DNA from 4 places in the Kosakonia cowanii JCM 10956 genome. Region 1 is predicted to be linked to each of the others. Evidence: predicted binding sites of a transcription regulator. Region 1 holds the regulator's gene; each other region holds the start of a gene.

Region 1 (7,486 bases):
GAGACCCTCTGGCACCTGAGCAACGTCTTTACCAACGAGCCCGCGCTGCGTCTGGCGCGTAAGCTGGTGGACGCCACCTTTGCCGAGCGCGTCGTGTTTATGAACTCCGGTACCGAAGCCAACGAAACCGCCTTCAAGCTGGCGCGTTTTTATGCAACCACGCGCCACAGCCCGCACAAAACCAAAATCATCGCTTTCCACCACGCTTTTCACGGACGCTCGCTCTTTACCGTAACCGTTGGCGGTCAGCCGAAATACTCCGACGGCTTTGGCCCGAAACCGGCCGACATCGTGCATGTTCCTTTTAACGATCTTCACGCGGTTAAAGCGGTGATGGACGATCACACCTGCGCCGTGGTGGTAGAGCCGATTCAGGGCGAGGGTGGCGTTACCGCGGCAACCCCTGAGTTCCTCAAAGGGCTGCGTGAATTGTGCGATGCGCATAATGCTCTGCTGGTGTTTGATGAAGTGCAGTGCGGCATGGGGCGCAGCGGTGAGCTGTTCGCCTATATGCACTACGGCGTGACGCCGGATATTCTGACCAGCGCCAAAGCCCTCGGCGGCGGCTTCCCGGTCAGCGCCATGTTGACGACCCATGAAATCGCCAGCGTATTCCACGCCGGTTCCCACGGCTCCACTTATGGCGGAAACCCGCTGGCTTGCGCGGTGGCAGGCACTGCTTTCGATATCATCAACACCCCTGAGGTGCTGAATGGCGTCAGTGCCAAACGTCAGCACTTTGTTCAGTGTCTGCAGCAGATTAATGAGCAGTACGACCTGTTCAGCGATATTCGCGGCATGGGCCTGTTAATTGGTGCTGAACTGAAGCCGCAATACAAAGGCCGTGCGCGCGACTTCCTGCATGCGGCTGCCGCAGCGGGCGTAATGGTGCTGAATGCCGGTCCGGATGTGATGCGTTTCGCGCCGTCGCTGATTATCGAAGAGCAGGATATTAATGAAGGGATGCAGCGCTTTGCGCAGGCCGTCGCAAGCGTGGTTAACGCGTAAGGCGTCGGCGTAGCCAGATGCCGTGATGCGGGCGCTGACGCCATGCCACCGACGAGATCGTGTGCATGGTGCTCAGATGCCCGATAATGCGCTGCAGATGCTGTTCCAGCGTGCTCATTGGACCGTGGGTCAGCGTCTCCGGCGCCTCCATAACATTTACCTCGCCTGATTCCCCTGGCCCGTCATACTCCAGCCGCTGCTGACAACGTTGCAGCGCAATTTCGCACGACTCAAGATAGCGCTGCGCCAGATCCGGTGTCAGCATGGTGTGCTCCCGCGCCAGCGTCGTCATGGCGTTGATATGTTCGACAATAAACTGGCTATGCGTCACCCACAGCTTCATATCGCTCAGATAGCGGCTATTAAAGCCGGGCTCCTGCATCGCCTGGTTGAGGGAGTTGAACAGGGCGTTATGCGCCTGGTTAACCCGCATACGCTGCCAGGCTAGCGGCGTCGCTTCCGGGTTGTTGCTGAGGATCAGGCGAATCGCATCCTGATAGGCCTCCAGCGCATCGTGCGCATTCTGGCGCAGCAGGCCGCTCTGCCACTGCGGCCACAGCCACACCATCCCGCCGAAGGCAATCAGGCAGCCAATCAGCGTATCGACAAGCCGGGCGAGAATAAACTGGTCGCCATTGAGCGTCAGGATTTGCAAGGTATAGACCGCTGTAATCGTGAAACCGACCGTCGCCCAGCCGTAGCTTTTGCGGATAATCAAATAGCTACTTAGGGTGATCATCAGCATCGCTGCCAGCGTAAACCCGAGCGGCACATGAAAGTGCAGCGTCATACCCGCCACCACCAGCCCCGCCAGCGTACCGGCGGCACGGTTCACAATGCGTACGCGGGTCGCGCCATAACCGTTCTGCGTCACCACCATCACCGTCATCATGATCCAGTAAGGTTTCGGCAGATTTAATGCGCTGCCCATCAGGCTGGCGATACTGAGCATCACGCTGATGCGCGCCGCATTGCGCAGAGCGGCCGATTTCAGTGACAGATAGCTTTTTAGCGCCGGGATCAGCGGCAGGCGCTCCTGCTTATCCTCCATCAAATCGCGAATATAGAGCGGGCGCTGGGTGCGCAGCACGCGGGCGATGCGGCTAAAGTGCCAGGCGCAAAACTGCCCAACCGGATTATCAGGATGCTGACGGGCAATTTTTTCCAGCGCACCGACCTGCTTCTCCATGGTGAAGCGGGTCGGGTAGCGGTGATAGAGAATGTCATCTGCCAGCACGCGCAGACGAGCCGCGACGGTTTGCGCATTCCAGCGAATCACCTGCTCGGCATGGGTTCGCTCGACAAGCTTCTGCACCTTTTCCGGCTGATGCAGGCTGACAGAGATATGCTCCTGCAGATCCAGCGCGACCTGAAAGACGCGCAGCAGGCGCTTGTAATCGTTGTTCTGATTGGCCGCCAGCATATGCAACTGCTGGTAACACTGGCTAATCAGATCCACCGCTTTCTGCTGGCGGTCGAGCAGCGGCGGCAGCGCGGTTTCCGGATCGATGTGCTGGGTTAACAGGCTATATTTCGCTTCGCAATAGTCCGCCAGTTGTCGGTAGAGCAAGCTGAGAGATTCACGCAGCGGCTGTTCGCGCCACAGCCAGAACCAGAACCAGTTAAACAGCCCGTACCACAAGGTACCGAGGGTGTAGATCAGCAGCGGCTCCCACACCGGCATGTTCCCGGCGAGGCTGAGGGTAAAGATGGCGGCGATCAGCGAGGCCGGCAGCAGGCGACCATGCAGCGTGCTGATTTCGCCCGTTACGCCGAGCAGCAGGGTTAACACTGTCATGATCACCGGCAGGGGAAGATTTTCCGCCAGCAGAAGCTGCACCGCCAGGCTACAGCCGGCAAACAGCGAGCCGCCGATAATCAGGCGTTTGAAGAAGCGTTTATGCGGGGTATCGAGGCCCGCGATATTGCAGCAGGCGGGAACCAGCGAGAAGAGTAGACCCTGTTGCAGATGGCCGAGCAGCAGCCCAACCGCCACAGGCAGGCATAACACCAGCGTTTGTCGCAGTGCGTAGTTGATTTCGGGGTGATAAATCAGCCTGCGCCACATGGGAAAACAAAAACGGCGCACCGCATAAGCGATGCGCCATTTTGCAGATTAACGCGTACCGTAGACGACGATAGTTTTACCGTGGGCAGAGATCAGGTTTTGATCTTCGAGCATTTTCAGAATGCGGCCAACCGTTTCGCGGGAGCAACCGACGATCTGACCGATCTCCTGACGGGTAATTTTAATTTGCATACCGTCCGGGTGGGTCATCGCGTCCGGCTGTTTCGCCAGGTTCAGCAGAGTCTGAGCAATACGGCCGGTCACGTCGAGGAACGCCAGGTTGCCGACTTTCTCCGAGGTCACCTGCAGGCGGCGCGCCATCTGCGAGGAGAGGCGCATCAGAATATCCGGATTCACCTGGATAAGCTGACGGAATTTTTTGTAGGAGATCTCCGCCACTTCACAGGCGGTCTTGGCGCGAACCCAGGCGCTACGCTCCTGACCTTCTTCAAACAGGCCCAGTTCACCAATAAAATCGCCCTGGTTGAGGTAAGAGAGGATCATCTCTTTACCCTCTTCATCCTTGATGAGCACTGCCACTGAGCCTTTAACGATGTAATACAGCGTTTCCGCTTTTTCACCCTGGTGAATCAGCGTGCTCTTCGACGGGTACTTATGAATATGGCAATGAGACAAGAACCATTCGAGAGTCGGGTCTGTTTGCGGTTTGCCAAGCACCATGCGCGATTATCCTCTGTTATAAGCTGGCTCCAGAAACGGCGTGAATCATTCAGCTTCTGGGGTTGCAATCAAAGCTTCCCAAATCCCGGGAAGTGGACCGTCAGCGACATCTGCGGTCTCTAATGTATGATATCCCTTGCGTACATTCGTAACGTCAATGTTTCTCTGTAGCATGTAGACTGTTTTAGCATAGCTTTTGGCGCCTGTCTCCTGGTGTCTCGCTTCAGCATGACGCAGGTCGCCTTCCGTTGCGCGTTTTGTTATGTACGCGTAATCTGTGAAAAAATTTGCCATACCGGAGTGATGAACATGCAGGCACGAGTGAAATGGGTTGAAGGGTTAACGTTCCTTGGTGAGTCCGCTTCCGGCCACCAAATCCTGATGGATGGCAACTCCGGGGACAAAGCTCCCAGCCCGATGGAGATGGTCTTAATGGCCGCCGGTGGGTGCAGCGCCATCGACGTGGTGTCGATCCTGCAAAAAGGGCGTCATGACGTGACCGACTGCGAAGTGAAGCTGACCTCCGAGCGCCGGGAAGAAGCGCCGCGCTACTTTACCCATATCAACCTGCACTTCATCGTTACTGGCAAAGCACTGAAAGACGCTGCCGTCTCCCGCGCGGTCGATCTCTCGGCTGAGAAGTACTGCTCCGTGGCGCTGATGCTGGAAAAAGCGGTCAAGATTACCCACTCCTTCGAGGTGATCGAGGCCTGATTAGCCCGCCCGGCGGCGCTTTCCGCCGGGTTATTTAATCTTTTTGCCTTCCATCAGCCGCTGCACCAGCGGCGTCATAATCAGCTCCATCGCCAGCCCCATTTTGCCGCCCGGCACCACCAGCGTATCCATATGTGAGATAAACGATCCCTGCAACATTGCCAGCAGCCACGGATAATCGATCCCCTCCAGATTGCGGAAGTGAATGACCACAAAGCTCTCATCCAGAGAAGGAATGCCTTTGGCGGCGAAGGGGTTTGAGGTATCGACAGTGGGAACGCGCTGGAAGTTGAGATGGGTGCGGGAAAACTGCGGCGTGATGTAGTTGATGTAATCTTCCATTGAGCGCACCACCGAATCCATCACCGCTTCCCGGGAGTGGCCGCGCTCGCTGGTGTCGCGGATCATCTTCTGGATCCACTCCAGGTTAACGATAGGCACCACGCCCACCAGCAGATCAACGTGGCGCGCCACATCATGCTGCGGCGTCACCACTCCGCCGTGCAGCCCTTCGTAGAACAACACATCGGTTGGTTCCGGCAGTGGTTGCCAGGGGGTAAAAGTTCCTGGCACCTGATTCCACGGCACGGCTTCATCATAGGTGTGGAGATATTTGCGCGCCTGGCCCTGGCCGCTCTGGCCATACTCGCTGAAGGTCTGCTCCAGCAGGCCGAAATCGTTCGCTTCCGGGCCAAAGTAGCTGATATGCCGCCCGAGATCGCGGGCTTTGCGGATCGCCATATCCATTTCCGGACGGGTATAACGATGGAAGCTGTCGCCTTCCACCTCCGCCGCATGCATGTTGAGCTGGGCGAAAATCTTACGGAAGGCGAGGCTGGTGGTGGTGGTTCCCGCGCCGCTGGAGCCAGTGACGGCGATGACCGGATGTTTGGCGGACATAGCAACTCCCTGAAGAAAAGCTGTTGTTCAGTATCAAAGCCGCCCGGCGTCCGGTTATTCGTGGAACTGTCCGCGCGGCATAATATTCACCGTTTCGTGCAGTTCTGACCATACCAGAACGGCCTCGCCGCGCTGCAATTGCCGTTTTACGTCGGCGACCTTTTGTTCAAGCGAACGCTCATGTTCACCATAATCGGTGCCTTCGCGCAAGACAAAGCTCTCAATCAGATTGTCGAGCGTGTCGGCGTCGAGTTCTTGCCACGGAATAATCATGATGCTCCCAGATAAGCGGATAACCAGTCCGGAATGCGCGTTTCAAGCCACATCTCCGGGCGACGCAGCGTGCCGCCGACAAAGCCGACGTGCCCGCCATGTTCCGTCAGTTGATACTCAATATTAGCGGGTAATTGCGCAAGATCGGGGATGACGTGATGATCCATAAACGGATCATCCTTGGCGTGAATGATAAGCGTCGGTTTACGAATCTGCGGCAGCAGCGGCATAGCGCTACAGCGGCGATAGTAATCAAGTGCATCGTCGAAGCCGTGGATTTTCGAGGTGATCACATCATCGAAATCGCGAATGCGCCGCATTTTACGCAGCACTTCCATGGTTGTTGGCAGCGAGCCGGGATAGGCGCGCAGTTTCCGCGCGGCATTGGCCTTCAGCAGGTTGAGCAAATAACGCTGATAAACGCGCGTGAAGCCCTTATCCATATGATAACTGCACGCTTCCAGCACCAGCGGGGCCGAGACAATCACCGCCGCATCGAGGGGCAGAACGTCATCCGCTTTCGCCAGCAGGCAGCCGAGCATATTCCCGCCCAGCGAATATCCCACCGCCGCGGTCGGCGCCTCGCCAAGCTCCTGACGCAGCCAGGTGAGAAACCAGGTGCCGTCCTCTGTTTCGCCGGAGTGATAGATGCGGTTCAGGCGATTCGGGATCCCACTACAGCCGCGAAAATGCATCACTACGCCCAGCCAGCCGCGCTGTTTCGCCGCATTGATCAGGCCGTGCGCATAGGGGCTGTGCAGGCTGCCCTCCAGGCCATGAAACACCACCAGCCGCGGTTTATGCCGCGCCTGATTCGGCTCTTCGCTCCACGCGAGATCGACAAAATCCCCGTCCGGCAGTTCAAGGCGCTGCCACCAGGGTTCAAACGCGACGCGACGGCGTATAAGACGCGGCAGCATGGTCTGAAGATGTGGGTTGCTTGCGCCACGCATCGGTTGGAAGGTGGAGGCAACGCGTTGATCTGCATCGAGAAGTGCAGGTGTAATTTCTGCCATTTCATCAAAATAGGTAGGTAAATAGGCGGTTATTATACTTGCTAATAATTGGCCTGTTTAATACTTTGCTGCTGTTGTACCGTATTGACCCACTAAGGCAGCGGCAAAAAGACGTATTACAACCCACGCTGACACTGCGCCTGCCTGCAATTTCACCTTCAAGGACACTTATTATGACGGACATTACTTCGTCTGGCCTGACGGCAGCGCAGCCATTAAATGATTTGCCGCAGACGGATAATTTAACCCCCGAGCAGCAGACGCAAATCCAGGCGATTGTTAAAGAGATCGATATTTACGATCCGGCCTATTCGCTCGGTTTCGGTGCGAAAACCATGCAAACGATGTCGCAATTCTCTGATTCCCTCATGCAGCAAGTGCGGGCAAAAGATGCGGGCGTCATCGGTGCGCAACTTACCGATCTCCTGCAAAAAATTAAGCAGGTTGATATTAGCGCCTTTGAGCAAAAGCCGGGTTTTCTGGCCTCGCTACCCTTCGTGGGATCGATCTTTAACCGCATTGAGCGCACCATGCTGGAGTACAAAACGCTTTCAGCTCAGGTGGAAGATATTACGGATAAGCTGAATAACGCGATGGTCGACCTGCTGCGTAATATCTCGACGCTGCAGATCCTGTTTGAGCGCAACCGCGATGTTTTCCAGCAAATTACCCTGCACGTTATCGCCGGTAAGCAACGACTGGAGCAGATAAAACAGGAAGAGCTGCCCGCTCTGCAAGCGCAGGCCGCGTCCGATCCGATGATTGCCCAGCGCGTGCGTGACCTGCTCGACGGTATTTCGCGTTTTGAGCGTCGTCTGCATGATTT
Region 2 (7,486 bases), 240 kb from region 1:
CACCACCGGCGGCATGCGCGCCACCAGCTTATCAAGGTGCGGCACAGAGATATTAAACACCCAGTCGTAGAGCGCGCCACCCGGCGCAAAGAGCGCTTTAAAGGGTGGAACGCTCCACAGCGTCACGGTTGCAGTCAGGAACAGGAACGGCGACCAGGCGCGCAGGATCTGCCCGGCGCTGTATTTCGTGCGGGAGAGATCGAGATCGACCTGCGACGCGCCCATATCACCAAAGCGGAAAATGCGCACTGGCTTCCAGCGTTTGAGGAACAGCGTCAGGCAGACCAGCGACACCAGCGAGGAGATGATGTCCGGTAGCTCCGGGCCGATAAAGTTAGAACTGAGATACTGCGCAATGGCAAACGACCCCCCGGCAACCACTACCGCAGGCCAGGTCTCTTTCACCCCGCGCCAGCCATCCATAATCGCCATGATCCAGAAGAGCACAATAATGGTCAGGAAGGGGAGCTGGCGGCCCACCATCTGGCCGATTTCGAAGCTGTCCAGCCCGGTCACCTGGCCGGCAACCAGAATCGGAATCCCCATCGCACCGAAGGCCACCGGCGCGGTATTCACAATCAGGCACAGCCCGGCGGCATAGAGCGGGTTAAAGCCCAGCCCCACCAGCAGGGCGGCGGTGATCGCCACCGGCGCGCCAAAGCCGGCGGCCCCTTCCAGAAACGCGCCAAACGAGAAACCGACAATCAGCATCTGCAAACGCTGGTCTGGCGTAATGGAGAGAATCGACGAGCGAATAATGTCGAATTGGCCGGTTTTGACGGAGATCTTATAGACAAAGACGGCGGCGATAATAATCCACGCGATGGGCCACAGACCATAGAAAAAGCCGTACACCACCGACGCCAGCGCGCGATCCACCGGCATTTTGTAGAACAGCAGCGCAACGGCAAGGGCGATGGCAACGGTCCAGCTTGCGGCAACGTAGCCTTTGAGCTTCAGTTTTATCAGCGCGAAAAAGAAGAACAGGATCGGAAGCGATGCGATGAGGCTGGAAAGCCAGAGATTGCCAGCCGGGTCATAGTTCTGTTGCCAGAGCGTCATGCAGGTCTCCTGAGAACCACGGCAAAACCGCGAGCGATAAGTCTCTGCTTAGCTCTGTCTCACAGGTTTTGTAAAAGTGGTCCTGCCAATGGGGTTGTGTAGGGTTTGTGATAACGAATGGTTATCCAAATGTTGCGGCGTGGCAATCAGGCTGTGAAGGGATTTAGTGGAACTGTGAAGCGCGGAGAAAAAGCACAGGGAATTGGTAGGGCCAATTAAGGCCGCCCGCGCGCTCAAGGGAGGCGGGGCGGAGAGAAGCTATCAGAACTCGGTGTTGGCGAAACCGGTCATCGCGTCGAGGCCCATTTCACGGCCCAGCGCCGTCATCGGGTGAACCACGACAATCCCGCGCACGCTTTTTTTCAGCTTGCCGAGGTCAGCCTGCTCTTTCTTGGTAATCGGGCGGCTGTAGCGCATTTGCGTCAGCTTCTGCGCCTCTTTACTCAGCTTCTGGCTGTACTGGTCGCGCAGACGGGCGATTTCGGTTTCCAGCGTGGTCTTCTCTTTTTCCAGTTCGGCGTACTTCTCAGCCGCATCAACCAGAGAGAGCTCCGCCTGCTGGTGGCGGATGGCGTCGAGACGGTCGCTCAGACGCTTAATTTCGTTTTTTTCGACTTCTTTCATGATAGGCATTTTCTTCAGGAACAAAGTGCAAGGATACAACACTTCAGGAGGGGATTACTTCTGGAATGCTTTTTTTAAGCTGATCCGTGAGATCAGCTCGGTGAGCGAGAGCACCATGGTGGAGCGCACCACCTGCTGATAACGCTGTTTTTGCATGGCGAAAAAATCTGCATCGCTGGTATCGAACACAGGCTGAGGCGGCAGGGCGGCGACGCAGTGCAGCTCGCCAAACGGCCCGAGGATCTCATCATCGGTGAAGGCGTACTCGGTGCCATCGTGGTTCAGCTCTTCGCGCAGCGCCATCAGCAGCTCGGCATCTTCATACTCGGCCCGCGAGATAACCCCGAGGCCGTAAATCAGCTTCAAACGCACAGACAAATTGCCCAGCGGGCCGTCACCGTCCAGCAGCGGCTCGACGGCATATTTCACCGCGTAGTCATCTTTGCGAAACACCTGCAGCACGAGGATGTTGATCGCTTCGTTGAGCAACTCAACGGCGGCAATCAAAAAACTGCGCACGGTTTTTCCCGCATTCAGACGCTCGAGTACACGGTTTTCGAAAGCCTGGGTGTGTTCCATTATTGCCTGCATATCTGACAACTTCGTTAGCTGGCGCGGGATCTCCCGCGCCAATATCGGCATCATGCCTGGGATTGATAAGCGTTGACGGCTTCCTGTACCACCGGGCTGTCGGCGTCGAGACCGGAAACCTGTGCCAGTGCCGCCTGCGGGCCTTTCTCAGCAATAAGCTGAGCCAGCTCCTGCGCCTGCGGATCCTCTTCGCTGCGATAGTGCATCGCGGCAGCGATCCCTTGCACCAGGTTTGCGTGCGGCAGGTTGTACTCCAGCGTGCCGAGCAGCGGTTTAATCAGACGGTCGCCCGCGCTCAGTTTACGCAGCGGTTGACGCCCTACGCGCTCCACATCGTCTTTCAGATAGGGGTTCTCAAAACGACCCAGGATTTTCTGAATATAGGCTGCGTGCTTGTCAGCATCGAAGCCATAACGCTTGATCAGCACCGCGCCGCTCTCTTCCATCGCGCCTTTCACCACGGCACGAATTTTCTCATCAAGGATCGCGTCGCGAATGGTTTGATGACCGGTCTGTTTTCCAAGGTAGGCGGTTATAGCATGCCCGGTATTTAGCGTGAAGAGTTTACGCTCAACAAAGGCCATCAAATTGTCGGTCAGCTCCATCCCCGGAATGGTCGGCAGCGCGCCCTTAAACTGGGTTTTGTCGACAATCCACTCGCTGAAGGTCTCAACCGTCACTTCCAGCGGATCGTTGTTGGCAGATGCAGAAGGGGGAACAATGCGGTCAACGGCAGAGTCAACGAAGCCGACATGCGCCTCAACCCAGGCTTTATCCTCCTCCGCCAACTGGGCGAAAACGTGCCCTTTCAACTGGCTGGTGCCGCGCACCATATTTTCACAGGCGATAATGTTCAGCGGCGTATCAATGCCCTGCGCCTTACGTTTTACCAGCCCTTTGGCAACCGCCGGGGCGATACGCTCCAGCACCACCGGGCCAACGGCGGTAGTAACTAAATCCACCTGCGCAATCAGGTCGACAACCTCATCACCGATGCTGCTCACCGCATTGACGCCAGAGACGGTATCCACCTGCTCTTGTTCACCGACTACGTGAACCTGATAGCTATGACGGGCGTTGAGGGCGTCCAGAACGACCTGATTAACATCGGCGAACGTCAGTTCAATCCCCGCGTCGGCCAACAGCTTGCCGATAAAGCCACGTCCGATATTACCTGCGCCAAAATGTAATGCTTTCATAGAATGACCCTTTATCAATGTTTTTACCCGAGAGGGCTGGGGTGAGGAACGTCAGCGGGTTCTCCTCACCCAAGCCCTCTCCTCCGAAGAGGAGAGAACGTGGAGCGGATTACTGATTCAGTAATGCCAGCACTTCCTCAACGCTTGTGGTGTGCGAGAGACGTTCGACAATCGTCTCATCATCCAGCGCGTTAGTCAGGCTGGTAATGACCTGAATGTGTTCGTTATTGCGCGCGGCAATGCCGATCACCAGATGCGCAATCTCATCCTCTTCTTCACCGAAGCGCACGCCCTGCGGATACTGGCAGAAGACCACGCCGGTTTTCAGGACGCGATCTTTCGCTTCCACCGTGCCGTGCGGAACCGCAATAGACTGGCCCAGATAGGTCGGCGTCATTTTTTCACGTTCCAGCATCGCGTCAATATATTCAGGCTGTACATAGCCGCCTTTGACCAGCTGCTCACCGGCAAAGCGAATCGCCTCTTCTTTCTGCGTGGCGCTACAGCCGAGGAAGATATTTTCCGCGCCCAGCTTAAACAGATGGGTGTTGGAGGTATCAAAGCTATCCTGCAGGCTGCTGTTAACCTTCGCTTCGTTAGTCGTGTGGCGTTGGGCAGCCACCAGACGCTCGGTCAGGCCGGTGTAAAGGCCGCTGTCGAGGAAGTTGGTCAGCGAGATATGCTGCGCTTGCGGTGCCTGGCGCATGGCGCGCTCGGTCAGGTCGCGGTGCGTAATCACCAGGTCGACATCGGACGGCAGACTGTTAATCGCGCTGTTGGTAACAGAGATGTTGGTCAGACCCGCATCCTGCACTTTCTTACGCAGCACGCCGGCGCCCATGGCGCTGGAGCCCATCCCGGCATCACATGCGACGATGATTTTGCGCACGTGGCTCAGATCGTTAGTGACATCTTTTGTGCCCTGCGCAGCCGCAGCGCCTTTGGATTCGGCTTTCATATCGTGCATACGGCGGGTTGCCGCTTCGATATCGTCCTCGTCCTCTTTCACTTTGCTGGTTTTCAGCAGGATTGCCGCGATAACGAAGGAGACAATCATGGCTGCGAAAATCGCCGCGAGGTTAGCGAAGTAAGCGCCTTTTGGCGTCATCGCCAGTACCGCGAGGATAGAGCCCGGAGAAGCCGGAGAGACCAGGCCGCCGTTGAGCACGCTCAGGGTAAAGACGCCGGTCATACCGCCGAGGATCACCGCAATCAGCAGACGCGGGTTCATCAGCACGTACGGGAAGTAAATCTCATGGATCCCGCCGAGGAAGTGGATAATCGCCGCGCCGCCCGCAGACTGCTTCGCGCTACCGCGACCGAAGAACATATAGGCCAGCAGGATACCCATACCCGGACCCGGGTTTGCTTCGATCAGGAAGAAGATGGACTTGCCGATCTCATGGGACTGCTGAATACCCAGCGGCGAGAAGATACCGTGGTTGATGGCGTTGTTAAGGAAGAGGATTTTCGCCGGCTCAACGAAGATAGAGGCCAGCGGCAGCATGTCGTGAACCACCATAAAGTTCACGCCCGCAGCGAGCGCTTTAGAGAGCACTTCCACCGCCGGGCCAATCGCCAGAAACGCCAGAATGGCGAGGATCATCCCGATGATGCCCGCGGAGAAGTTGTTCACCAGCATTTCGAAACCGGACTTGATCTTACCGTCGACGGCCGCGTCAAATTTCTTGATGCAGTAGCCGCCCAGCGGGCCTGCAATCATCGCGCCGAGGAACATCGGCATATCCGCGCCCACGATCACGCCCATGGTGGTGATAGCACCGACCACGCCGCCGCGATCGCCGCCTACCAGGCGACCGCCGGTAAAACCGATCAGCAGTGGCAGCAGGTAGGTAATCATCGGGCCGACGAGTTTCGCCAGCGTCTCGTTAGGTAACCATCCTGTCGGAATAAACAGGGCGGTGATAATCCCCCACGCGATAAAGGCGCCGATATTCGGCATCACCATATTGCTCAGGAAACGACCAAAGCTTTGCACCTTGATCTTGATATCGGATGACATAAAACACCCCTTCTTATGTTTGCTAGCGCACAGGCCGGAAGCCCGAGGTTTATTGTTAATGTGGCGGCAGAGGTAGCCGGACCTGAATTGTCTGTGATGCGGAATCTGGCACCGAATCGTTAACCTGTCCAGATGACACACTTTTATGTGATCTTGATCACGCTGGTGCTGGGGGTTATCCACCATTCATAGTGACTTGCGTCACAAAAAATGAGTGTAAAAAAAGAACAGTGCGCAGAATTTGCCCGGCGCTGGGGAATAAATGTGATTCAAATCACATTTATTTGTCGGAAGTTTGTTAGTTATTTGTGACGTGAATCACAAGATATTTTCCTCGGAAAATTCCGAACGTGATCGACCGCAAAGTGCGCCTTTTCGAAAGACCAAAGATGTAACTCCCTTTCACCCATCAGCCGCTATTTATGCTGCGGTAAGAAATTGACAGCGTGATGAACGCAACGCGCGCTTTCTACGCTTTAAGAGAGGCTCTTTTTTTCTGGATGAGATTCCTGGTTTTAGCCGCTTGCCGTTCCAGCCTGAGTGAAAAGGACTATTTTGTTATTGACCTGCGATGTAAGGAGGTTCGCTGTACAACCCCGGCACGTGACGTACACTCTTTTTTAACCCTGCGGCAAATTTCAAAAGGACACGGCAATGAAACTGATCGGCAGCTATACCAGCCCGTTTGTACGCAAAATCTCCGTCATACTGCTGGAAAAAGGCATCACCTTCGAATTTATCAATGAGCAGCCCTACAACGCCGACAGCGGCGTCGGTCACTATAATCCGCTCGGCAAAGTGCCGGCGCTGGTCACCGATGAGGGGGAAGTGTGGTACGACTCGCCGATCATTGCGCAATACATTGACCTGCTGGGTGCAGAGCCGCCGATGCTGCCGGACGATGCTAAAGCGGCGCTGAAAATCCGCCAGCTGGAAGCGCTGGCCGACGGCATTATGGATGCTGCGCTGGTCTCGGTGCGTGAGTTAGCGCGCCCGGTAGAGCAGCAGTCGCAGGCGGAGCTGCTGCGCCAGCGGGAAAAAGTCTCTCGCGGTCTGGATGCGCTGGAAAAGTGCCTGCAAGAGGGCGAACTCGGTGTCGATACGCTCAACCTGGCCACCATCGCCATTGCCTGCGCCATCAGCTACCTCAACTTCCGCCGCGTCTCGCCGGGCTGGAACGTCGATCGCCCATTGCTGGTGAAGCTGGTGGAAAATCTCTTCCAGCGTGAAAGCTTTGCCCGCACGGAACCGCCCAAGGCGTGATCCGTGTTATGCCCGCCTGAGAAAATCGCTGTACAATCCCCCTCACGTCAACACCCCTGACGGGAGGGGTAACTCCACAGCCGGGCCTTTTCATGACAACTCTTTACAGCCAGATTCCCTCGACCGATCGCCTGTTACGTGATGAGGCGTTCGCGTCGCTGTTAACCACGTATGGCCATAGCCGCGTCACGCAAACCCTGCGTCAGCTGCAGGATGAGGCGCGCGCAGCGATCCGCGACGCCCAGCGCTTGCCTGCATGGTGTGAAAACTGGGCGCAGGCTGCGTCGCAGCGCCTGGAGCATGAGAACAGCCACGCGCTGCGGTCGGTGTTTAACCTTAGCGGCACGGTGCTGCACACCAACCTCGGGCGCGCGGTGCAGTCGCAGGCCGCCATTGATGCGGTGACGACGGCGATGGGCTCGGCGGTAACGCTGGAATACGATCTCGACGGCGCCGGGCGCGGTCATCGCGATCGCGCCATTGCGGCGCTGCTCTGCCAGTTAACCGGCGCGGAAGATGCCTGCATCGTTAACAACAATGCCGCGGCGGTGCTGCTGATGCTGGCGGCAACGTCAGCCGGCGGTGAAGTGGTGGTATCGCGCGGCGAGCTGGTGGAGATTGGCGGCGCGTTTCGTATTCCCGATGTGATGCGCCAGGCGGGCTGCATTCTGCATGAAGTGGGCACCACCAACCGCACCCACGCCAAAGATTACCGCCAGGCGAT
Region 3 (7,486 bases), 1.3 Mb from region 1:
TTTCACCGCCAGATCGAGATCGGCATCGTTGAGCACGATAAAGGGATCGGAACCGCCCAGTTCGAGCACACACTTTTTCAGCGCCGCACCGGCCTGAGCACCGATTGCCGCCCCGGCACGCACGCTGCCGGTGACGGTCACGGCGGCAATGCGCGCATCGTTAATCGCCTGGCTAACGCCCTCATTTGTGGCGTTGACCCAGCCAAAGACGCCCGGCACAAACCCGGCTTCGCTGAAGAACTCACCGATCAGCGCCGCGGATCCGAGCACATTTGGCGCATGTTTTAACAGATAGCTGTTGCCTGCCAGCAAGATCGGCACCGCGCCGCGCAGCACCTGCCAGAGCGGGAAGTTCCACGGCATCACCGCCAGAATCGGCCCCAGCGGGCGATATTCGATGCGCGCACGCTGCGCTTCAACCTGGGTGGCTTCGCTGCCGAGCATCAGCGGGCCATGTTCGGCGTACCAGTCGCACAGCGCGGCGGATTTCGCCACTTCTGCCCGTGCCTGCAGGATCGGTTTGCCCATCTCTTCACTCATCATCTGCGCCATCTCTTCTGCGCGGTGACGCAGCACGACGGCCAGATCGCGCAGCTTCTGCGCGCGCTCGTTGACGCTGACGTTGCGCCACTGGCGGTAGCCACTATCGGCCAGCGCCAGCGCGCGATCAACCTCTTCGCGGCTGGCCCACGGTGTGGCGCGCAGGGTTTCGCCCGTCGCCGGATTGATGGAGAGTGCATGGGTGGTTGCGGTCGGAGACATTATTTTTTCCCTCAATGATTTCAGAACTTGCATTAGGGTGACGCAGTTTGCTATTTCTGAAAACTGAATAATATTAACTTCACCATTCACGTTATGAGAACAGCATGGATTTAACCCAGCTTGAGATGTTTAACGCCGTGGCGCAGACCGGCAGCATTACCCAGGCCGCGCAGAAGGTGCACCGGGTGCCGTCAAACCTGACGACGCGCATTCGCCAGTTGGAAGCGGATCTCGGCGTCGATCTCTTTATCCGCGAAAATCAGCGCCTGCGCCTGTCGCCTGCCGGACACAGCTTTTTGCGCTACAGCCAGCAGATCCTCGCGCTGGTTGATGAGGCGCGGATGGTGGTGGCGGGCGATGAGCCACAGGGGTTGTTCTCGCTGGGCGCGCTGGAGAGCACCGCCGCGGTGCGCATTCCGGCGACGCTCGCCGCCTATAACCAGCGCTACCCGCGCATCCAGTTCGATCTTTCAACCGGCCCTTCCGGCACGATGATTGATGGCGTGCTTGAGGGGACGCTGAGCGCGGCGTTTGTTGACGGGCCGATTATGCACCCGGGGCTGGAGGGCATTCCGGTCTATCGTGAAGAGATGATGATTGTCGCCACGGCGGGCCATGAGCCGATTACCCGCGCTTCGCAGGTAAACGGTGCCAGTATTTATGCCTTTCGCGCTAACTGCTCTTATCGCCGCCATTTTGAGAGCTGGTTTCAGGCCGACCGCGCCACGCCGGGGAAAATTCACGAGCTGGAGTCCTACCACGGCATGCTGGCCTGCGTGATTGCCGGTGCCGGGCTGGCGCTGATCCCACGCAGTATGCTGGAGAGCATGCCCGCCCATCAGCAGGTCAATGCCTGGCCGTTGGCAGAGGAGTGGCGCTGGCTCACCACCTGGCTGGTGTGGCGACGCGGCGCGAAAAGCCGACATCTTGAAGCATTTATTGCGCTGTTGCCGTAGCGTTTTAGCGGCGTGCGGTTTGTTATGCCGGATGGCGCGTTACACGCTTATCCGGCCTACACGAAACGTGCGGCTGAAACCGCGGCTGATTGCCGGATGGCGGCTACGCCTTATCCGGCCTACAGGAAAGGTGCGGCTGAAACCGCGTAGGCCTGATAAGCGTAGCGCCATCAGGCATTGTCTCCCCGGCACCCATTGCCGGATGGCGGCTGCGCCTTATCCGGCTTACCAAAACGAGCCTACAGCCACACCGATATTGCCTTTACCTGCGGTATCACAGCGGCTTTGTTGACCCCCGCTGAAATCGGCGAACCGAAGCGTGAATGACAAGGTCTGGACGCCATGGATGGCGGACAGAGGCGAACCGAGGCATGGAGCGAGTCCCGTAGGGGCGAGCAAGCCGAGTCGAGCCGGCCGCAGTCAGGCACGCGGGAGGTGAGCGCAGTGCGCAGCACCGATTTCCTCGCGGGGCCGCGGGGATTGACAAGGGGAGCGCGGCCGCTTCCCTTGTCCCGTTCACCGCACCGGTGATAAAAAAATCCCGCCGTATGTATGGTGAACGGAACCCTTCCACCAGTGCAACATGCAACTCCTGTTGCCGGATGGCGGCTATGCCTTATCCGGCCTACAGAACCCCACCGAGTTAACGTGCCGCGCCGATTGCCGGATGGCGCGTTACACGCTTATCCGGCCTACGCTCGCAGCGCCATCACGCAACTGCTTCGCGCAACGCCCTCTCCATAAACACACTTAACGGGTCGGGCTCATAGGGCGCAAACGCCTCGCAAATCTGGTATCCGCAGCGCTGATAAAGCTTCACCGCCGCGTGCTGCTCAATGCCCGTCTCCAGCCGCAGCGTGTGGCACCCCTTCTCGCTCGCCGCCTGCTCCAGCGCGGCAATCAGCTGCTCGCCCAGTTTCTGCCCGCGGTGCGTCGGATCGATAAATACCCGCTTCATCTCCGCGCTGCCATCCTCATTAAGCAACACCGCGCCGCAGCCAACGGCATCCTGCTGATGCACGATTTTACGCAGGATCAGCGTCTCTTCGGGAAAGGAAGCCAGATCAACCAGATGGTTGCTCTCTGCCGGGTAAAGCGCGGTCTGGTAGCGGTCGAGGGCGGCGATGAGGGCAATCACCTCCGGCTGCGTGGCGGTGGCATCAACAATACGGTACATAGCGGCTCCTTATAGTTATCACGTTGTTAAATTAGCGAAAATAGCGCCGCTTAACTCATATGAATAACCTATAGATCCGCGACAATATTGCACGCCAGCAATAACAGGCTGTACTTTACGCACAAGAATATTCTGACAAGGGAATCGCCATGAATACAAAAGCCCGCAAAGTGATGATTATCGGCACCGGTAATGTCGGTGCGTCTGCCGCTTACGCTCTTTTAAACCAGAACATTTGTGAAGAGTTGATCCTGGTGGATGTGAATGCCCAGCGCGTAGAGGGACACGCGCAGGATCTGGCGGATGCCGCCGCGTTTATGCCGGGGATGATGACCATCTCCACCCGTTCCATCGAGGCGTGCGCAGATGTCGATATCGCGGTGATCACCGTCTCCGGCGGCGCGCTAAAACCCGGCCAGACGCGGCTGGATGAGCTTGCCAACACCGCGCGCATCGTTAAAAACATTGTGCCCACCATGATGGCAAACGGCTTTAACGGCATTTTTCTGGTGGCGACCAATCCTTGCGACATCATTACCTGGCAGGTGTGGTCCCTCTCCGGCCTGCCGCGCAACCAGGTGATCGGCACCGGCGTCTGGCTCGACACCACCCGTCTTCGCCGCCTGCTGGCGCAGGCGCTGGATATCGGCGCGCAGAGCATTGATGCGTTTATTATGGGCGAACATGGCGATACGCAGTTTCCGGTGTGGTCGCACTCATCGATTTATGGTTCGCCCATCGCCGACGTCTATCAGCAAAAGACCGGCCAGCCGCTGGATGCGGATGCGCTGGCGGATCGCGTGCGCCGCCATGGCTTCGAGATCTTTGCTCGTAAAGGCTGCACCGAATATGGCATTGCCGGCACGATCGCCGAGATCTGCCGCAATATCTTTACCGGCAGCCACCGCGCGCTGGCGATCTCCTGCATTCTTGACGGGGAGTATGGCGCGCACGATGTGGCGATTGGCGTGCCTGCGGTGCTGACCCACAGCGGCGTGGAGCAGATTATCGAACTGCACTTAACCGAGGACGAAGTGGCGAAGTTCAACCACTCCGTTGAGGTGATCAAAGCCAACATTGCGCGCTTGCCGTAATAAGCGCGCTGCGGGGGCGCTAACGCCCCCGGTCATTATGCTAGCGCAGGTAGACTTTGCCGATTAAATAGAGCGTCGCCTGGCCGCCAATCAACACCCGATCGCCCCGCCACTCGCAGCGCAGATCGCCGCCGCGCGCGGAGACCTGGCGCGCCTGCATCACCGTTTTGCCGAGCTTCTCGCCCCAGTAGGGGATCAGCATGCTGTGCGACGAACCGGTAACCGGATCTTCGGCTACCGACTCGCCCGGGCAGAAGAAGCGGCTGACAAAGTCATACTCCTCTCCCGGTGCCGTAACGCAGACCATTTTTCCCAGCGGTTTCATGGCGGCGATATCGGGCTGCAAGGCTTCAACCTGCGCCTGGCTCTCCAGCACGACCATGTAATCGCGTCCTTCATACACCGCCTGTGCCTTCGCAATGCCCAGCGTTTCCAGCAGCAGTGGCGGCGGGTTCTCAACGGCCTGGGTTGCCCATGCCGGAAAATTGAGAGTGAGCCAGTCGCCGTTGCGCGCAACGGTTAACTCACCGACAAAACGGGTGCTGAAGCGGATCTCAGTCTCTGGATAATCGAGGTATTCGAAGATAACGTGAGCGGCGGCGAGCGTTGCGTGACCGCAGAGATTGATCTCATCCTGCGTCGTGAACCAGCGCAGCTCGAAGCCGCTGTCGTTGCGCACAAAAAAAGCGGTTTCCGACTGGTTATGCTGCTGCGCCATTTTCAGTAACAGCTCGTCCGGCAGCCACTCGGTAAGTGGACAGACCGCGGCGGCGTTACCGCCGAAGGTGTGGTCGCTGAAAGCGTCGACCAGATAGAAGTCAATTGTGTGCATTGTTTTTCCTCATCTTTTCTTTTGTTCTGACGGCAAACCTTCGGCGGCGCAACCGCTATTTTTTTGCCGAATGAAAAATGAGATCTACATCACAAAAAGTTTGTCTTTCAGCCGGCAAAAGCATTAAGATCTTCGCCTCTTCTTCTCTCCAACCAACCCAAAGCACTCTTATGATGACGAATACTGTTTCACGTAAAGTCGCGTGGCTACGGGTGGTTACGCTTGCCGTTGCCGCTTTTATTTTCAACACCACCGAATTTGTGCCGGTGGGGTTGCTCTCTGATATCGCCCAGAGCTTCGATATGGAGACCCCGCAGGTCGGGATCATGCTGACCATCTACGCGTGGGTGGTGGCGCTGATGTCGCTGCCCTTTATGCTGCTAACCAGCCATATTGAGCGGCGAAAATTGCTGATTGCGCTGTTTGTGCTGTTTATCGCCAGCCATGTTCTCTCCTTCCTTGCGTGGAATTTTGAGGTGCTGGTGATTAGCCGTATCGGCATTGCGTTTGCTCATGCCATCTTCTGGTCGATTACCGCCTCACTGGCGATCCGCCTTGCACCAGCAGGTAAACGCGCACAGGCATTAAGCCTGCTCGCCACCGGTACCGCACTGGCGATGGTGCTCGGCTTGCCGATTGGCCGCATCGTCGGGCAGTACTTTGGCTGGCGCACCACCTTCTTTGTGATTGGCATGGGCGCGCTGGTAACGCTTATTTGCCTGGTGAAGCTGCTGCCGACGCTCAACAGCGAGCACTCCGGCTCGCTGAAAAGCCTGCCGCTGCTGTTCCGTCGCCCGGCGCTGGTCAGCATCTATGTGCTGACGGCCGTGGTGGTGACCGCCCATTACACCGCGTACAGCTATATTGAGCCGTTTGTGCAAAATGTAGCGGGCTTTAGCGCCAATTTCGCGACTATCCTGCTGCTGTTGCTTGGCGGTGCGGGGATTATTGGCAGCGTACTGTTCGGTAAACTCGGCAACCGGCACGCCTCCGGGCTGGTGTGCAGTGCCATCGGACTGCTGGTGATTTCGCTGGTGATGCTGCTTCCTGCCGCCGGGAGCGAAAGCTATCTCGCCGTGCTAAGCCTGTTTTGGGGCGTGGCGATTATGATTATTGGCCTCGGCATGCAGGTGAAAGTGCTGGCGCTGGCACCGGATGCCACCGATGTGGCGATGGCGCTTTTTTCCGGGATTTTTAATATCGGTATTGGCGCAGGCGCGCTGGTGGGCAATCAGGTGAGCCTGCACTGGTCGATGAGCACCATCGGTTATGCCGGTGCCGTCCCGGCGATTGCCGCGCTGGTGTGGGCGGTGGTGATTTTCCGCCGCTGGCCGGTGCAGCTCGAGGAGCAGAGCGATCCGGTTTAATTGTTGCCGCTGTAACGGCGTAGGCCGGATAAGCGTCAGCGCCATCCGGCATTGTCTTCCCTCACCCATTGCCGGATGGCGGCTGCGCCTTATCCGGCCTACAAAACCGCGCCCACAGCGACACCTTCATTGCATTTACCTGCGGTCTCGCAGCGACGGTGTTGACCCCCGCTGAAATCGGCGAACCGAAGCGTGAATGACAAGGTCTGGACGCCATGGATGGCGGACAGAGGCGAACCGAGACAGGGAGCGAGTCCCGGAACGGGCGAGCAAGTCGAGTCGAGCCGGCCGCAGTCAGGCACGCGGGAGGTGAGCGCAGTGCGAAGCACCGATTTCCTCGCGGGGCCGCGGGGATTGACAAGGGGGGAGCGGTCCCCCCCTTGTCCCGTTCACCGCATAAAAGATTAATGAAACTCCCCAGCGCCTGGTGAACGGAACCGTTCCACAAAATGCCATATGCGAGACTCATTGCCGGATGGCGGCTTCGCCTTATCCGGCCTACGCTCGCTTCCACCGGGGCAACCTGCCGCGCCGATTGCCGGATGGCGCATACGCTTATCCGGCCTACTCGGTTTCAGCGGCTACTGTGAAGCCATCAGGGCGCTGCGCTAATAACATCGTCCATCACCGAATTCTGCCATTCAAACCACGGGTTCCACGTCAACCGGGCATGAATTTTTCCCGGCGTCACTAACCCCCAATCGGAATACCACACCTCTTCACCCTTCAGGCAACGCTCTGCCGCTGCTTCCGACTGCCCGTTACCGCAAAGCCTTACACTGCCCTGGCGACCATAGAGCGGATTATCCGGTGAAAAGAGCACCGACATATGGGAAAACTGGCTGATGCGATCCTGCGGCAACACATCGGTTTTCACGCGCAGGCGTGACATTGTCACTGATTCGGGCGGCGGCGTGCCGTACCAAATCGCACGGCTGGCGGGATGGGTAAAGGCGCGGTCGAACCGATCGAGGATCCAGCGCGTATCCAGCACCGAATCATGCTCCGTTAATACCACCAGTGTCGGCTTATTGAACGACTTCTGCGCCAGCAAACTCTGCGCGCTGGCGCTGGTTCGCCAGAACTGGGCAAAACCGTTAGTCGGCACGCGCAGATAGCGGGTGGCGATCTGCTGGGGGAAAAGCGCACCCGGCGGGCGCAACCAGTCGCGAAACAGCGCCAGCGTCGGTGCCAAAAAAGCGTAGCGGGTACTCGGCCTGAAGGCTGGCGAGAAGAGCAGCAGCCCCTGCACGTTGTCATGGGCCATGGCATATTCCAGCGCCAGGTTACCGCCGGTA
Region 4 (7,486 bases), 1.2 Mb from region 1:
GGCGGTGACAGCGCGGCTGCTATTAACGGCTTGCGTCAGCAGTTGCAGGGAATCAAGGTCACCGGCAGGCAGCTTGTTGAACTCGATCCCGACTTTTTGCGCACGCACCGCCGCGCTAACCGGCCGCTGGAAGGCGACTACACCCTGTGGGTGGGACCGCAGCCGACCACCATTACCGTCGTCGGGCTGGTGAGCCGTCCGGGCAAAAAACCCTTTACGCCAGAGCGCGATGTGGTGAGCTACCTCGACGAGATGGATCTGTTGAGCGGCGCAGATCGCAGCTACGCCTGGGTGGTCTATCCCAACGGTAAAACGCAAAAGGTACCGGTGGCTTACTGGAACCGTCGTCACGTCGAGCCGATGCCCGGCAGCGTGATTTTCGTCGGTTTCGCACCGGGTTTGTGGAGCGATGAGAATGACAAGCTCAATGCCGACATTCTCCAGTCCCTGACGCATCGGATACCGGAATAATAATGAAAAAATCGTTTGTTATTAGCATATTGGCGCTTGGCGTGAGCGCCGCTTGTCACGCGGAGTCCTGGCCGGACCCGATCGGGCCTTCGCAGTCAGATTTCGGCGGCGTTGGCCTGTTGCAAACGCCCACCGCGCGTATGGCACCTGAGGGCGAACTGAGCCTCAACTACCGCGATAACGACCAGTATCGTTACTACTCAGGCTCGGTGCAGCTCTTCCCGTGGCTGGAAACTACACTGCGTTACACCGACGTGCGCACGCGCAAATACAGCTCGGTCGAAGCGTTCTCCGGCAACCAGACCTATAAAGATAAAGCGTTCGATCTGAAATTACGCCTATGGGAAGAGGGCTACTGGCTGCCGCAGGTCTCCGTCGGCGCGCGTGATATCGGCGGGACGGGGCTGTTCGATGGCGAATATCTGGTGGCGAACAAAGCCTGGGGGCCGTTTGATTTCTCCCTCGGTATTGGCTGGGGCTACCTGGGCACTAATGGCAACATTAAAAACCCGCTCTGTAGCTACAAGTCAGCCTATTGCGTGCGCGATACCCGCTATAAACAGGCCGGTTCAACGGATACTAGCCAGATGTTCCGTGGCCCGAGCGCGCTGTTCGGCGGCGTGGAGTACCAGACGCCGTGGAACCCGCTGCGCCTGAAGCTGGAGTATGACGGCAACAACTATCAGCAGGATTTTGCCGGCAAACTGCCGCAGCGCAGCAAAGTGAACGTCGGCGCGATCTATCGCGTGTCGGACTGGGCAGATATCAACCTGAGCTACGAGCGCGGCAACACCTGGATGTTCGGCTTCACCCTGCGTAATAACTTCAATAATTTGCGTCCGGCGTATAACGATAACCCACGGCCGAAGTATCAACCGCAGCCGCAGGATGCGATCCTGCAACACTCGGTGGTGGCGAATCAGCTTACGTTGCTGAAGTACAATGCCGGTCTTGCGGATCCGCAAATTCAGGTCAAGGGCGATACGCTCTATGTTACCGGCGAGCAGGTGAAATATCGTCATAACCAGGAAGGGGTTGAGCGCGCAAACCGTATCATCATGAATGATTTGCCGGACGGTATTCGCACCATCCGGGTGACGGAAAACCGTCTGCGTATGCCAGCCGTGACCACCGAAACGGATGTCGCCAGCCTGAAACGCCACCTTGAGGGCGAACCGCTGGGACAGGATACGGAGCTGGTGCAAAAACGCGTCACGCCAATCGTGCCGGATAAAACCGAGCAGGGCTGGTATATCGACCGCACGGCGTTCGACTTCCATCTCGATCCGGTGCTTAACCAGTCGCTCGGCGGGCCGGAAGGCTTCTACATGTATCAGCTGGGGATAATGGCGACCGCCGACTGGTGGGTCACCGACCATCTGCTGACCACCGGCAGCCTGTTCGGCAACATCTCCAATAACTATGACAAGTTTAACTACACCAACCCGCCGAAGGACTCCGCGCTGCCGCGCGTGCGTACCCGCGTGCGTGAATATGTGCAGAACGATGTCTATGTGAACAACCTGCAGGCCAACTACCTGCAGTACCTCGGCAATAATTTCTATGGCCAGGTCTATGGCGGTTATCTTGAGACCATGTACGGCGGCGCGGGTGCAGAGGTGCTGTGGCGTCCGGTCGACGGGCCGCTCGCCTTCGGGATTGACGCGAACTACGTGAAGCAGCGTGACTGGCGCAGCGCCCAGGACATGATGAAGTTCACCGATTACAGTGTGAAAACCGGGCACTTCACCGCCTACTGGACGCCGTGGTTTGCCGATAATGTACTGGTGAAAGCGAGCGCCGGGCAGTATCTGGCGGGCGATAAAGGGGTGACGCTGGAAGTGTCGAAACACTTCGACAGCGGTATCGTGGTCGGGGCGTATGCGACGAAAACCAACGTTTCCGCCGCGCAGTACGGCGAAGGGGATTTCACCAAAGGGGTGTATGTCTCTGTACCGCTGGATCTGTTCAGCGCCAGCCCGACCCGCAGCCGTGCCGCCATCGGCTGGACACCGCTGACGCGTGACGGCGGCCAGAAACTGGGCCGTAAGTTCGATCTCTACAGCCTGACCAGCGATAAGTCAGTTAACTTCCAGTAAGCAAACGCCCTTCTCACGCTGAGAAGGGCGCTGTTCTACAACCGGCGCAGCAGTCGCGCCGGGTTGCCCGCATAAACGCCTTTCACCGTAGTCGACTTTGTCACCACGCTGCCCGCGCCAATTACGCAGCCATCGCAAATCGAGACCGCCAGAATCGTCGCACCGCTGCCAATAGATACCCCATTGCCAATCGTAATCCGCCCCCAGTTTTCGCGATTTGGATCGGGTTTGCCGTCGCGGAACAGATCGTTGGCGAACATTACGCCATGGCCGATAAAGCAGCCTTCGCCAATGGTGACGTACTCACAAATAAAGGTGTGGGACTGGATCTTCGTGGCTTTGCCTATCTGCGTATTACCCTGTATTTCTACAAATGGGCCGACAAAAACCTCATCCGCCAGCGTGCAGTCATACAGATTGGCGGGCTCATAAATCACCACATTTTCACCGCAGGTCACGTTGCGAACGGCGGCGTGGCGAAGAGAGGCGGTGTGCATGATGGCTCCTTAAAGCGCTTTGCCGAAAATATGCAGCGTGCTTTGTTGCGAAGGTGTGGTGAAGAGGGCGCTCTTAATAAACGCGAACCCCTGGCGCTGATAGAAACGCTGCGCATGCGGGTTGGCATCCAGCACTTCCAGCCAGAAAAAGGTCTCGCCACGGCCTTGTGCCTCACGCGCTATCTCATTAATGAGATGCTCGCCGTAGCCTTTTCCCGTTTTGCCAGGCAAGAGATAGAGCTTATGCAGCAGCGTGCCGGCCGGGCTTTCATCGTCACTGGCGCAATGCCACGTGACTTTAGCAAAACCCACCGGATCGGCATCGCAGAGGATAAACCAGTTTCCCGCTTCGCTTTGCAGGCTCTGTTGCAGGGATGGCACAGCGTACTCTTGGTGCAGAAACGCCTCCAGTTCACTCTTCTCCTGCCATAAGTGCGCGAAATGGTGGGTGTAACTGGCATAGCCCATCTCGCTCAACAGCGCGGCATCTTCCACGCTCGCTTTACGTATCGTCATCATCGCTTATTACTCTCCCGCTTCGCTGGCTCAGCGATACATCTCATCACGGGCTGTCACATAATCTAAGTAAAAAAAGTAGATCAAGATCACATTTACGCGATATACAGAGGATCTTCTAACAATAATGAGGTGCTGTTATGTCGTCGCTTAATCACCCGCGGGTGGCGTTTGTTTCAACTATTTTGCAGGGCATACTCAGCCTGGGTCTGCTGGCGCTGGGTATTATCCTGATTGTTTTTTTGGGCAAAGAGACGCTGCATCTGGCCATTGCGCTCTTCGCGCCGGTACAAACCAGCAAATATGAGCTGGTCGAAGGGCTGGTGGTCTACTTCCTCTACTTCGAATTTATCGCCTTGATTGTGAAGTATTTTCAGTCCGGGCTTCACTTCCCGCTGCGCTACTTTGTCTATATCGGCATTACGGCGATTGTGCGGCTGATCATCATCGATCATCAGTCGCCGATGGATGTGCTGATCTACTCGGCGGCGATCTTGCTGCTGGTGATCACGCTGTGGATCTGTAACTCCCAGCGCCTGCGCCGCGAATAAAAAAGGCGGCCTGTTCAGGCCGCCGAAATTGAGGGTGCAGTGGCAATAACAACAAGGGTATGACAACGATGAAATTTAGCCCTTCACCCCGCCGGCCGTCAGGCCATTGACCAGCCAGCGCTGCGCCAGCAGGAACACCAGGGTAATCGGGATGGCGGAGAGCACCGCCGCGGCGGCGAAATCGCCCCATAAGTAGTTCTGCGGGTTGAGATACTGCTGCATCCCCACCGCCAGCGTGTAGCTATCGACATCGCGCAGCAGCAGCGAGGCGACCGGCACTTCGGTAATGGCCGCAATAAACGACAGAATAAACACCACCGCCAGAATCGGCACCGACAGCGGCAGCAGCACCAGGCGGAACGCCTGCCATGGGGTCGCGCCATCCAGCGAGGCGGCCTCTTCCAGCGAGCTGTCGATCGTTTCGAAATACCCCTTGATCGTCCAGACATGCAGTGCGATCCCACCGAGATAGGCGAAGATCACCCCACCGTGCGTATTCAGCCCGATAAACGGAATGTACTGGCCTAAACGATCAAATAGGGCATAGAGCGCCACCAGCGACAGCACCGCCGGGAACATCTGGAAAATCAGCATTCCTTTCAGCAGCGTCGCTTTACCGCGAAAACGCATACGGGCAAAGGCGTAGGCGCAGGTAGTGGAGAGCGCGACAATGCCGATGGCGGTAATCACGGCGATCTTCACCGAGTTCCACAGCCATAACAGCACCGGGAAGGGCGGCGGCGTCACGCGCCCATCGGCATGCTCAACGCTAAAGCCCAGCGCCAGCCGCCAGTGCTCCCAAGAGATGCGCTCCGGGATCAGGCTGCCGGTGGCGAAGTTGCCTTCACGCAGTGAAATGGCGATCACCATCAGCAGCGGGAACATAATCGCGGCGATAAACAGCAGCAGTAACGCATGGGTGAAAAAGAGCCGCAGCTTTTGCGATTTCGCCTGCACCATAGCCATAGTTTTCCTCCTCCTTAATCGAATTTCATGCGCGTGGCTTTCAGATTGACGATGGCCAGCGCGCCCACCAGCAGGAAGATCAGCGTGGCGATAGCCGCCGCAAGACCGAAGTCCTGGCCGCCGCCGCCTTCAAAGGCGATGCGGTAGGTGTAGCTCACCAGCAGGTCGGTATAGCCCGCCGGTGTGGTGGTGCCGATGCGATCCGGCCCGCCGTTGGTCAGCAGCTGGATCAGTACGAAGTTGTTAAAGTTAAAGGCAAAGCTGGCGATCATCAGCGGCGTCAGGGGCTTTATCAGCAGCGGGAAGGTGATGCGGAAAAAGTTCTGTAACGGCCCGGCGCCATCCATTGCCGAGGCTTCATAGAGATCTTCCGGGATCGCTTTCAGCAGGCCCATGCAGAGGATCATCATGTAGGGGTAGCCGAGCCAGGTGTTAACGATCACCACCATCGCGCGGGCGGTATTCGGATCGCTAAACCACGCCGGTTTAATGCCGAACAGCGCGCTCAGCATCATGTTGATCTCACCAAAGCTCTGGTTGAACAGCCCTTTAAAGATGAGGATCGAGATAAACGACGGCACGGCGTAAGGCAGGATCAGCAGCAGCCGGTAGACAGCCTTACCTTTTAACGACTCCCACTGCACGACGCAGGCCAGCACCATGCCGACCGCTACCGTCAGCACCACGGTGAGGATGGAGAAGATCACCGTCCAGATAAAAATCTCGATAAACGGTTTCTGAATACCTTCATCGGTAAAGACGCGGGTGAAGTTATCCCAGCCGATAGTGACGGTATAACCGGGGCTCAGTTTCTCACTGCCCCAGCTGCCGTCAGCGTTAAGCGCCTGGTAGAAGCCGGTCTGGTTGTTCGGGCGATACTTGATGCCGCTCTGGTTATTGAGCAGCGTGCCGTCCTGCTCAACCTGATAGAGCGGGCGGGTGCCGGAGAACTGGCGCAGCGAGCTCATCGCCACTTTGCTCTCATCCGGCAGTACCGCGGTGAGCTGGTTCAGCCCCTGGCGGTTTTGCGTAATCACACGCAGATTGGCGCGCTCGCCCGCAGGCAGCGCATCGACCTCTTTAACCTTCAGCTGCTGTTCGCCGCCGGGTTTAAAGGCGTCGGAGAGATAGTGTTTGCCGCTCTCGCCGTCCGTCAGCGCTAATTGCCACTTATCCCCGTCCGGATAGAGGCCGAAGTTATAGGCTTTGCCCGCCTGGTATGAGCGGTCGAGCAGCACCTGCTGCGCGCGCTCCTGGGTGAGCTGGTTAGTGCTGCTGTAGTTGGTAAAGGCGATGGCGATGGTGCAAATCAGCGGGAAGAGGACGAACAGCCCCATCCCCGCGAGACCCGGATAGACATAGCGCCAGGCGTACGCTTTACGATTGGCAAAAATGTAGAGGCCCGCCGAACTCAGCACGAGCGTGGTGATGGCAAAAAGGTATTCCCCCTGGGCATACATCATGACGACAAGGTAAGCCACCAGCAGCCCGATTACGGCGATGGCGGCCCATGCAACCTGCGAGCTTTGCCACCAGTGGCGTTTTCTTACAACATCCATGGGAGTGTCCTCTCTACACGCCCCTCTTCACGCCGCTTCGTTGTGAGCGAGGCAGCGTGAAATCTGGCGTGTATACAGCCTGTCCAGTTAGCCCTGCTCCGGGTGGAGCAGGGCCGTTACGTTCTTACTTGGTGATACGGCCCTGCGCATCTTTCAGTGCCGCATCTACGGTCTGGCGACCGGTCACGGCGTTAATCACCGCGGTACGGGTGGCGTACCAGAAGGCGGACATTTGCGGGATATTCGGCATGATTTCGCCGGTTTTGGCGTTCGCCATGGTGGCAGCGATGCGCGGATCTTTCGCTAACTGATCCTGATAGGATTTCAGTGCCACCGCGCCCAGCGGTTTGTCTTTGTTCACTTCCGCCAGGCCTTCATCGGTCAGCAGGTAGTTTTCAAGGAACTCTTTCGCCAGCTCTTTGTTCGGGCTGGCGGCGTTGATGCCTGCGCTCAGCACGCCAACGAAGGTTTTCGACGGTTTACCGTTGAAGGTCGGCAGCTGCGCGACGCCGTAGTTGATCTTGCTCTTGTCGATATTGGTCCACGCCCACGGCCCGTTGATGGTCATCGCCGTTTCGCCTTTGTTAAACGCGGCTTCGGCAATGGAGTAGTCGGTGTCTGCATTCATGTGCTTGTCTTTGATCAGTTTCACCAGGAAGCTGAGACCAGCTTTCGCGCCCGCGTTATCCACGCCGACATCTTTCACATCATATTTGCCGTTTTCATATTTAAAGGCGTAACCCCCATCGGCGGCAATCAGCGGCCAGGTGAAGTAGGGCTCTTGCAGGTTGAACATCAGCGCGCTCTTGCCTTTCGCCTTCAGCGCT

What was found. The regulator CRP, encoded in region 1, controls carbon source genes, mostly activating them, when cyclic AMP is high. The targets are predictions, from matches to a motif close to ATGTGANNNNNNTCACAT.
Positions count from the first base shown of each region.
Region 2: the regulator CRP is predicted to act here: its motif matches at 5,762-5,779, upstream of BWI95_RS08570 (PTS mannitol transporter subunit IICBA).
Region 3: the regulator CRP is predicted to act here: its motif matches at 4,899-4,916, upstream of BWI95_RS15925 (sugar transporter).
Region 4: the regulator CRP is predicted to act here: its motif matches at 3,661-3,678, upstream of psiE (phosphate-starvation-inducible protein PsiE).

Region 1 is NZ_CP019445.1:2,081,755-2,089,240, forward strand. Features, by position in the region: gene argD (bifunctional acetylornithine/succinyldiaminopimelate transaminase) at 1-1,008, shown strand, start outside; gene BWI95_RS09650 (YccS/YhfK family putative transporter) at 998-3,076, opposite strand; gene crp (cAMP-activated global transcriptional regulator CRP) at 3,125-3,757, opposite strand; gene BWI95_RS09660 (OsmC family protein) at 4,067-4,471, shown strand; gene BWI95_RS09665 (phosphoribulokinase) at 4,502-5,371, opposite strand; gene BWI95_RS09670 (YheU family protein) at 5,426-5,644, opposite strand; gene BWI95_RS09675 (hydrolase) at 5,641-6,660, opposite strand; gene BWI95_RS09680 (toxic anion resistance protein) at 6,834-7,486, shown strand, end outside.
Region 2 is NZ_CP019445.1:1,838,830-1,846,315, forward strand. Features, by position in the region: gene lldP (L-lactate permease) at 1-1,062, opposite strand, end outside; gene BWI95_RS08555 (YibL family ribosome-associated protein) at 1,324-1,686, opposite strand; gene mtlR (mannitol operon repressor MtlR) at 1,741-2,328, opposite strand; gene mtlD (mannitol-1-phosphate 5-dehydrogenase) at 2,328-3,476, opposite strand; gene BWI95_RS08570 (PTS mannitol transporter subunit IICBA) at 3,586-5,499, opposite strand; gene BWI95_RS08575 (glutathione S-transferase) at 6,154-6,762, shown strand; gene selA (L-seryl-tRNA(Sec) selenium transferase) at 6,855-7,486, shown strand, end outside.
Region 3 is NZ_CP019445.1:3,367,626-3,375,111, reverse strand. Features, by position in the region: gene sad (succinate-semialdehyde dehydrogenase) at 1-762, opposite strand, end outside; gene ptrR (putrescine utilization regulator PtrR) at 867-1,718, shown strand; gene BWI95_RS15940 (GNAT family N-acetyltransferase) at 2,428-2,895, opposite strand; gene BWI95_RS15935 (L-lactate dehydrogenase) at 3,045-3,989, shown strand; gene BWI95_RS15930 (PhzF family phenazine biosynthesis protein) at 4,030-4,821, opposite strand; gene BWI95_RS15925 (sugar transporter) at 4,992-6,188, shown strand; gene BWI95_RS15920 (alpha/beta hydrolase) at 6,784-7,486, opposite strand, start outside.
Region 4 is NZ_CP019445.1:886,460-893,945, reverse strand. Features, by position in the region: gene BWI95_RS04125 (capsule biosynthesis GfcC family protein) at 1-471, shown strand, start outside; gene BWI95_RS04120 (YjbH domain-containing protein) at 474-2,570, shown strand; gene BWI95_RS04115 (acyltransferase) at 2,606-3,067, opposite strand; gene BWI95_RS04110 (GNAT family N-acetyltransferase) at 3,077-3,586, opposite strand; gene psiE (phosphate-starvation-inducible protein PsiE) at 3,724-4,134, shown strand; gene malG (maltose ABC transporter permease MalG) at 4,210-5,100, opposite strand; gene malF (maltose ABC transporter permease MalF) at 5,115-6,659, opposite strand; gene malE (maltose/maltodextrin ABC transporter substrate-binding protein MalE) at 6,784-7,486, opposite strand, start outside.